DNA from 3 places in the Pseudoalteromonas sp. KS88 genome. Region 3 is predicted to be linked to each of the others. Evidence: predicted binding sites of a transcription regulator. Region 3 holds the regulator's gene; each other region holds the start of a gene.
What was found. The regulator LexA, encoded in region 3, represses DNA repair genes until DNA is damaged. The targets are predictions, from matches to a motif close to TACTGTATNNNNATACAGTA.
Positions count from the first base shown of each region.

Region 1: uvrD (DNA helicase II) is a predicted target of LexA. The motif match lies at 1,962-1,981, and genes of this name have one in related genera.
Region 2: ruvC (crossover junction endodeoxyribonuclease RuvC) is a predicted target of LexA. The motif match lies at 1,413-1,432, and genes of this name have one in related genera.

Region 1 is NZ_PYHV01000018.1:4,900-8,188, forward strand. It holds gene uvrD (DNA helicase II) at 1-1,897, opposite strand, end outside; gene C7Y70_RS11190 (hypothetical protein) at 2,208-2,432, shown strand; gene C7Y70_RS11195 (YacL family protein) at 2,550-2,918, shown strand; gene C7Y70_RS11200 (peroxiredoxin-like family protein) at 2,961-3,289, opposite strand, start outside.
Region 2 is NZ_PYHV01000019.1:208,241-211,529, forward strand. It holds gene C7Y70_RS13235 (FtsX-like permease family protein) at 1-1,319, shown strand, start outside; gene ruvC (crossover junction endodeoxyribonuclease RuvC) at 1,478-2,002, shown strand; gene ruvA (Holliday junction branch migration protein RuvA) at 2,004-2,624, shown strand; gene ruvB (Holliday junction branch migration DNA helicase RuvB) at 2,632-3,289, shown strand, end outside.
Region 3 is NZ_PYHV01000020.1:66,558-69,846, forward strand. It holds gene coxB (cytochrome c oxidase subunit II) at 1-762, opposite strand, end outside; gene lexA (transcriptional repressor LexA) at 1,231-1,848, opposite strand; gene C7Y70_RS14235 (hypothetical protein) at 1,943-2,713, opposite strand; gene C7Y70_RS14240 (PaaI family thioesterase) at 2,827-3,270, shown strand; gene C7Y70_RS14245 (hypothetical protein) at 3,267-3,289, opposite strand, start outside.

The sequences.
Region 1 (3,289 bases), on a different contig from region 3:
CACGTAAAAAGCGTGACGGGCTGTGGTATTTTTCTTGGCCGTATAAACGGCGGCTTTCGGCGTGGCTAATATAGAGTTTTTCCATTGCTCGTGTCATGCCTACATAACACAGGCGACGCTCTTCTTCTAAACGACCAGATTCTTCATTACTCTGCTGAGAAGGGAACATGCCTTCTTCAACACCCACCATAAATACCAACGGGAACTCTAAACCTTTTGCTGAGTGAAGGGTCATCATTTGCACAGCATCTTCATGTTCTTCAGCTTGGCCATCACCCGACTCAAGCGAGGTATAGGCTAAAAAGCCTTGCAGAGGTGAACTAAACTCTTCGTCTTCGGGTAATTCGTACTGCCCACACGCGCTAATAAGCTCTTCTAAGTTTTCTACTCGAGCACGGCCTTTCTCGCCCTTTTCGGCTTGGTACATGGCCATTAAGCCTGATGTTTGAATTGCGTACTTGGCTTGCTCTTCGAGTGTCAGGTCGCCAATTTTCTCTTCTATATGCTCAACGAGCTCTACAAACTTACTAACAACGCTAGCTGCACGGCCAGATAAGTGCTGTTGTTCAACAACTGCTTTAGCTGCATACCAAAGAGGTAACGACTCAGCACGAGCACAATCACGTATATGGCTAAGAGTTTTATCACCAATACCGCGAGCAGGCGTATTGATGACGCGTTCAAATGCAGCATCATCTTGACGGTTACCAACAAGGCGTAAATAAGCCAAGGCATCTTTGATCTCTTGACGCTCGAAGAATCGCATACCGCCATAAATACGGTACTTTAAGCCTTCTTGTAACATGGCTTCTTCAAGTACCCGCGATTGCGCGTTACTACGATATAAAATAGCCGCATCTTGCAATGCATTACCCGCATTGAGCCAGCTTCGCAACTTACTGCTAACAAAGCGTGCTTCGTCTAATTCGTTAAACGCGGCATAGATAGAGATTGGCTCACCTTCATTGCCATCAGTCCACAGGCTTTTACCCATACGGTCTGAGTTATTTTGAATCAGCGCATTGGATGCTTTAAGAATGGTGGCGGTAGAGCGGTAGTTTTGTTCAAGACGAATTGTCTCGGCTTCAAAATCAGTTAAAAAGCGTTTAATGTTTTCAATTTTTGCACCGCGCCAGCCATAAATACTTTGATCATCGTCTCCAACAATCATAATGCTGTTGGTATCGCCTGCAAGTAGTTTAAGCCACGCATATTGAATGGTGTTGGTATCTTGGAATTCGTCCACCAACATGTGGGCAAAGCGCTGTTGATAATGGCGCAGTAAGGTTGGATTATTTTTTAATACTTCAAAGCTGCGTAGCAGAATTTCGGCAAAATCAACCAAACCGGCACGATCGCAAGCTTCTTGGTAAGCGGTATACACCTTAAGCATCATTTGCTCATTGATATCATACGCTTGAATGTCTTTTGGGCGAAGACCTTCATCTTTTTTCGCGCTGATGTACCAACCAAATTGCTTAGCAGGCCACTTCTTATCATCAATGTTCATCGCTTTTAACAAGCGCTTAATCATTCTTAGTTGGTCATCGGAGTCTAAAATTTGAAATGCTTCAGGTAAATTAGCTTCGCGGTGATGTGCGCGTAAAATGCGATGCGATAAACCATGGAATGTACCAATCCACATGCCGCCGACTGGTGCGCCGAGTGTTTCTTCAACCCGAGAGCGCATTTCTTTTGCAGCTTTATTAGTAAATGTTACCGCGAAAACGCTGTAAGCAGATGCTTGCTCTACCTGCATTAACCAAGCTATGCGATGAACCAGTACTCGAGTTTTACCAGAGCCAGCGCCTGCTAGCACCAGCATATTTTGCAGTGGAGCAGCTACGGCATCCCGTTGTTTGTCATTTAAGCCATCGAGTAATTCTGAAACGTCCATCATCACGCCTTTTCAATCAATATTGTAGGCAGTATAACAGGTGTTTTTGTTAGGCTAAATAAAATACTGTTTTTATAAACAGTTAATTTTAAAATGTTCTTTATTCTATTTAACCGTGTTTTTAGCTAAGCTATTGTTGTATGAAATATTTGCTGTAGCCAATTTGACTGATATTTAGTAAAAATCACGATTTAAGATAAGTTTCTATTTATTGGTTTTTATATAAGTTTATGATTATTAATAAATTAAAGAGTTGGCACGAAGTGTGTAAGTATCTAATAAGAAAATTAAATTAATAACTGAGGTTAATATGGCAGAGCAAGGTTCAGGCGGTAATGTAATCGCAGCAATTTGTAATATATTTTTTCCAGGACTTGGACAGTTAGTGCAAGGTCGTATTATGGCGGCAATTTTCTTTTTCTTAGCCTGGGTTATTAGTGGCGTACTAATTTACGTCGCAATAGGTTTTGTGCTTCTACCTATCGTATATATTTGGGCCATCATTGATGCCGCACGCTTTAGATCCTACCGGTAGAAAGCTTAATTGAAATGCAAAAGATAGCGCTTTATAGCGCTATTTTTGTATCTGGCTTTCGTGATCCACAACTGACTAGGTTATAATCCTATGTATTAGTTGTATTGAGACAAAGTTATGGAATATCAATTTATTCGTGACCCGATTAGTGGTTTACGTATTAAAATTAGCAGCGAACATGCTGTGATTGGACGCTGGTTAAATGAAGAGATTGGCAAAGATAAAATTGCCATGGTACAGGCTTTAATTGCATCAGTTGCCAGTAGCTTTGAGCCATTAAGGCTGCAAGGTCAAGAAATTGATTTAATCTTAAATAAAGATGAAGCCATTTTTGAGGCACATGCATTGCACCAAGATTCAGAAGATCTTGTTGCCTATCAAGACGATGAACTTATGCTAGAAGAAAATGGATTAAGTAGTGGCTGTGGTTTTGAGGACTTTGTTGATTTAATCAATTCATGGCATGAGTTTACAGCAGGAAGATAAGCACAGAGCCGCAGCTCTGTACTATAAATTTTATTTACGTTATTACTGTTCAGAGACTGATTTAACAGCGGCGAGCAGTAAGTTTTCAGTCAGGCGGACTTTATAATTTGGGTTAGCATATTGAAAATTCACTAACCCTTTTTTATCCACCACAAATACCGCAGGAACAGGTAGCGCAACTTTTGCTTTACCATCGAGTGATACAAAGTTTACTCCAAGCTTATTACGATAAATCGTGGCGGTTTTATCATCTAAGTAGAATGCAAGTCCGAGTGCTTGGCTTAAAGTCAGGCTATCGTCTGAGAGTAATTGATAATTAGGTGAATCAATTTTAGTTTCAGCTAGTTTTTCAGGGCTATCAGGTGATATGG
Region 2 (3,289 bases), on a different contig from region 3:
TAGGCATGTCAGCTCTAACGGTATTTTTACTGATGTGGTTATTTAGTAATAACCTTAAAATAACGGCTATCTTGTTTATTTCTACCTTAATTTTAATAGCGCTGTTATTTGGCCTTTCGCGACTCATATTCGGTGGCGGCCGTAAACTTGGCCTTCGTCCAGGAAGTAGCTGGTCTCTTGCTATTGCATCTATCCAGAAACGGGCGAACGCAAATGCGGTGCAGTTAATTAGTTTTTCACTTGCTATAAAGTTGCTTTTGTTTTTAGTGGTATTAAAAAATGACATGATTTCAGATTGGGAGTCTCAGCTACCCAGTGATGCACCTAATGCTTTTTTGGTGAATATAACCCAGTCAGAGTTACCAGAGGTAAATAACTATTTAGCGCAGAAGAATATTCAAGTCTCAGAGTTCTACCCAACAATACGTGGCCGAGTGAATGCGGTAAATGGCGAGTTGGTAGCACGGCAAGTGTCACTTGAAGATAACGAGAAAAAAGACGAAGAGGCACGTTCGGGTATTGGGCGTGAACTAAATCTAACATGGCTTGCTGATGCACCTAGCCATAACGAGATTATTGATGGGCAATGGTTTAGTGACGATGCTGTTGCAGAGGCATCTTTAGAGGAGTCAATGCTGGCTAGGCTCGATGTAAAGATGGGCGATACACTCACATTTTTGATCGGTGCGCAGTCTTTTGATGCCAAAATTACCAGTGTACGTAAAGTTAACTGGGCAACCTTAAAGCCTAACTTCTTTATTATTCTAAGCCCTGATGTTTTAGCTGATTTTCCTGCTACGTATATTTCTTCAGTCCGTATTGAACAAGAACAAAAGCGTGATTTCAGTGAGTTACTTCGTACTTACCCGACAATAAATGCTATTGACGTAGATAGTTTCGTTAAACAAATTCGATCTACTATTTCACAAGTGTCACTGGCTATAGGCTTTGTATTGTCAATTGTTGTGTTGTGTGGTGCATTAGTGCTTATTTCGCAGGTACAAGCTAGTTTGGGCGAACGTATGCAAGAAATTGTTATTTTGCGAACGTTAGGCGCCAAGGGCAGACTGATAAAAAATGCAACACTTTACGAGTTTTTACTATTAGGTGCATCTGCAGGTTTTGTTGCTGCGCTAATTAGTGACTTGGCTTTACTTGTAGTACAAAAGGAAATGTTTGAACTAGCAGGTAAGCTGCATCCACACATTTGGGTGTTAGGCCCACTGGCTGGTGGAATATTTGTGTCGGTATTGGGATATATGATGATTGCTAGAACCATGCGAAAGAACACCCAAGGGTTACTTCGCTCGCTTGCCTAATATGATTTATTACAGATAAAAACACCCGCAGCCGCGGGTGTTTTTGTATGTGTGGTTTAAAAACAAACAACGGTTAAGTCAAAATAGTATGTTTACTGGTAATTTATACAGTGCTCTGGCATTATTGCGTTATTACCCTTTAAGTAACAGGTTTTTAGTTGGCTATAATTTTAGGAATCGATCCTGGCTCTCGGTTAACAGGGTATGGTGTAATCGAGCACCATGGGGCAAAATTCAACTATTTGGGCAGTGGCTGTATTAAGTTAGCAGAGCATGAGTTTCCTATTCGTTTGAAAATGATTTATCAAGGTGTTAGCCAGTTAATAGAGCAGTTTACTCCAACCACCTTTGCGATTGAAAAAGTGTTTATGGCACATAACCCTGACTCTGCACTTAAGCTTGGTCAAGCACGTGGGGCTGCAATTGTAGGGGCATCAATGGCGGAGCTTCCGGTGTTTGAGTATTCAGCTCGGCAGATAAAGCAAGCGGTAGTAGGCCATGGCGGGGCAGATAAAACACAAGTTCAACAAATGGTCAAAAACATTTTAAAATTACCTGGAACCCCCCAGGCCGATGCTGCTGATGCATTGGCTATTGCTATTTGCCACGCTCACTCAGAACAAAATTTAATAAAACTAGCGGGCAGTGCATCTAAAACCGTTAGAGGAAGATTAAGGAAATAATATGATAGGTCGTTTAAATGGCGTGTTAGTTGAAAAGCAGCCACCAGAGATTCTCATTGAGGTAAGCGGTGTTGGTTATGAAGTAAACATGCCAATGACATGTTTTTATGATTTACCTAATGTGGGTGAATCAGCAATAATTTACACCCATTTTGTGGTAAGAGAAGACGCTCAGTTATTATTTGGTTTTAATAATAAAGTTGAACGTGCGTTATTTCGTGAACTATTAAAAGCGAATGGCGTTGGGCCCAAACTTGGACTTGCGATTTTATCAGGTATGTCGGCGCAACAGTTTGTTAGTTGCGTTAATAATGAAGATGCAACTAGCTTGGTTAAATTACCTGGCGTTGGTAAGAAAACAGCTGAGCGTTTAGTGCTCGAGATGAAAGACAGACTAAAAGATTGGGGTAATGACTTATTTACACCATTTAGCGATAATGCAGTGATTGAACCGGTTGCAAACGATACGTTGGTCGCAAATAATGCATCAGATGATGCCGTATCAGCATTAGTCTCTTTGGGCTATAAACTAGCTCAAGCACAAAAAACAGTTAAAGCTGTAAGTAAGCCGGGTATGTCTACAGAGAATCTAATAAAAGAATCTCTAAAATCAATGTTGTGAGTAAACCATGATTGAAGCGGATCGTCTTATAGACGCAAGCGAGCAAAGTAACGAAGACGTTGTTGATCGCGCCATTAGGCCAAAGTTGCTGGCTGATTATACTGGGCAGCCCCATGTAAAACAGCAAATGGAAATATTTATTGAAGCTGCACGAACGCGTGCTGAGGCACTTGATCATTTATTGATCTTTGGGCCACCAGGGCTTGGTAAAACAACGTTAGCTAACATTGTTGCCAACGAGCTTAAGGTAAATATTAAAACCACATCAGGCCCTGTACTTGAAAAAGCTGGGGATTTAGCGGCGCTTTTGACGAACCTTGAAGAAGGTGATGTGTTGTTCATTGATGAAATTCACAGACTAAGCCCGCAGGTTGAAGAAATCCTTTACCCAGCAATGGAAGACTACCAGCTTGATCTCATGATTGGTGAAGGCCCCGCAGCGCGCTCTATTAAGCTAGATTTACCTGCTTTCACCTTAATTGGCGCAACAACTCGTGCAGGCTCATTAACATCACCACTTCGCGACCGTTTTGGTATTGTGCAACGTTTAGAGTTTTATTCAGTTGCGGATTTATCAACTATTGTAGGCCGTTCAGCACATTATCTAGATTTAGAAATGTGTGAAGATGGTGCAATAGAAATTGCTAAACGTTCAAGAGGTACTC
Region 3 (3,289 bases):
CTTAGCGTTGGCTAACCAAACATCAAAGTCTGCCTCAGACTTGGCCTCTACTACGACGGGCATAAAACCGTGGTCCTTGCCGCAAAGTTCAGCGCATTGACCTCGGTAAATACCCTCTTCATTAATTCGGGTCCATGTCTCATTGATAAAGCCTGGATTAGCATCCTTCTTAACAGCAAAGTCAGGCACCCACCATGAATGAATAACGTCATCAGAGGTCATTAAAAAACGAATTTTTTTGTTAATTGGTAGCACTAAAGGTTTATCAACCTCAAGTAGATAGGTATCCGTTTTTTCAGCTTGATTTGCAATTTGGTCACTTGGTGTTGAAAGAATAGAATAAAAATCAACATCCTCTCCCATGTATTCATAATGCCATTTCCACTGCGACCCCGTCACTTTGATAGTGATGTCAGCTTTGCTGGCATCCTCCATTGCGATTAAAGTTTTAGTAGCTGGTACTGCCATGGCTATAAGAATGACAAAGGGAATTGCCGTCCAAAGTATTTCGACTTTTGTACTTTCATGAAATTGGGCAGGTACCGCCCCTTTCGATTTACGATGATGTATTAATGCCCAAAACATAACGGCAAATACAATCACCCCAATCACACAACATATTATAAAAATTGTCATGTGCAGTTGATAAACATTATTACTTATATCGGTTACACCTTCGCGCATATTAAATTGGCTGTTTGCCAATAATTGCTGCGGAAGCATTAGTAATATAAGCCACAAGGTAGAGCTCAATTTACCCATGTGACAGCTCCTTTTGATGCTATTGCAAGACGCAAAGCGAAGAGGCGGCACTGCTTTATTCGCGCCAATTCGTTATTTTTTATTGTTACTGATGCTATTTATGTCTTTTGACGCCATAGGGCAAAAAGATCACTAATTAACACAGCGTATTAACCAATTAGTTAAAAAATAAACAATTAGCAAGTTTTAAGGTAAATAAAATTCTATTTTGGTGCAAAAATAACAATGTTAAATCAGGGCGTTATTTTGTTTTTGGGAAATAGTGTAAGGGCTTAAAACTAGCGGATAACGAGCTATGATAAGGGATAAGACGCTACATAGAAGTGTAAGATACAGTAGCTAAAGTTGTAAAAAAAATAAAAGCACCAAATTTCACTTATTTGGTGCACTGAGCATAAAACTTAATAAGGCAGTAACTATCTGGGCAAGCGTAATGTTTATCATTGGCTTGAGTAGTAAAAACAGCTCTTACATCCAATCAGCGTTACGAATCACGCCAACTGCCAGCCCTTCAATATTAAATGATTCATGTTCAAGATCGACCTCAATTGCAGAGAACTCTTCGTTTTCGGCGTGCAATAAAACTTTACGTCCGGCTTTTTCGAGCCGTTTTACAGTCACGTCTTCATCAACACGCGCAACAACTACTTGGCCGTTTTCAGCCACTTGCGTTTTATGTACGGCAAGCAAATCACCATCCATAATACCAATGTCTTTCATACTCATACCTTGTACACGCAATAAAAAATCAGCGGCTGGCTTGAACATTAAAGGGTCAATCTGACAATGGCTTTCAACATGCTGTTGTGCAAGTATTGGTTCACCAGCTGCGACTCGGCCAATGAGTGGTAATCCAAGTTGCTCGGGTTCATCCTCTTCTACCAGCTGAATACCACGGCTTGCACCTGGCTTCATTTTAATAACACCTTTTTTAGCCAGTGCTTTTAAATGCTCTTCAGCAGCGTTTGCGCTTTTGAAACCTAAAGTTTGCGCAATCTCAGCACGCGTAGGCGGCATACCAGTATCTTTGATAAACACTTTGATTAATTCAAGAATTTGAGCTTGACGATTCGTTAATGGGCGCATACAACTGGTTTTCCATACAGTACATTTAACTGTGAGTATATACAGTTATTTGAAAATCGCAAATTTTAAATTAGTTACCTTTAGCCCTTCTTTTTTACCATCTAGTACTTAACAATAAAGTGGCGCTATTTAAACCATCATCAGATTTAAAAGATGCGCCTAAACCAAACTTTAACGCTATATGCTCATTAAACCAGTACTGTGTTTGCAACTCATAGTTATCCGTATTATTGCCATGGTCACGAACATTAGCGACCAAAGCAACTGACCAATCTTGATTTATATAATACGCTACCCGCCCTTGAACATACCGATAGCGCCCAACTAACTGCTTAGCTTGTAGATCCCAGCCTTTATTATTCGTTAAGCTGGTCCAACGCACATACGGCGCATAACTCCATTCAACCGACGTTACATTGTCTTTTAAATAATAGCCTCTCCCTTGAAAATAGTTGTAAAAAGCAGTTAAGCCTATTTGTAGTTGATCATTTACCTGGTTTCCAATTGAGGCCGTCACTAAAGAGCTGTCTGATTGCCAATGGCCGCCATCATCATCAACATGCCGCAAGCCAGCCGCTAAAATTAAGCCATGTTGCCAATAATAAGTCGCATCACTGGTAATATAATAAAGGTTGTCATTCGCAAAGCCACCTAACGCAATATTGTTCACTCGGTGCAAGTGACTTTTTAGCTCTTGAGGACCAGATAAGGCGGTTAAGTCATCACTAAAATAACGGTATCTCGCACCTAAAAATGCTTTATCGAAGCCACTTAAATCAGTGAACCCGAGATCAACCTGATGATTAATATCTGCATAGCTGGATAACGATAAACAGCTAATTAACAGCATTATTCCTTTTTTCATCTTGCGTTCCTAAAATGTAACATTAGGTATATTTTAGCTATTTAGATGATCTTAACTGTAGGAAAGTGTACAAAAGTGTAGACTGGTTTTAAATTTTTAATTGAGGATATTCCATGGCTATTTGGTATCACCCAATCACTCTAGCGCAGTGTAAACAACTTGATGAAGGCATTAATGGCCAAGGCACGTTAATGAAAACAATGGGTATAGAAATCACTGAGATTGGCGACGACTATTTAGTAGCAACTATGCCTGCAATACCTGGACACCACAATCCCATTGGAATGGTTCATGGCGGAGCAAATGTTGTGCTTGCAGAAACAGTTGCCAGTTATGCTGCTAATTTTGTTATAGATTTCACAAAATTTTACTGTGTTGGCCAAGAAATAAATGCAAACCATTTAAAAGCATCGCGCAATGGCATGCTTACAGCAGTTGCAAAACCTATACACATAGGCAAACGGACATCGGTATGGGAAATTAAAATAACAAACAGTCGAGGCGAGCTGTGCTGCGTATCAAGAATGACCGCAGCAGTGGTTGAGCGTAAAAATTAACTTTCCATCGGATAAATCG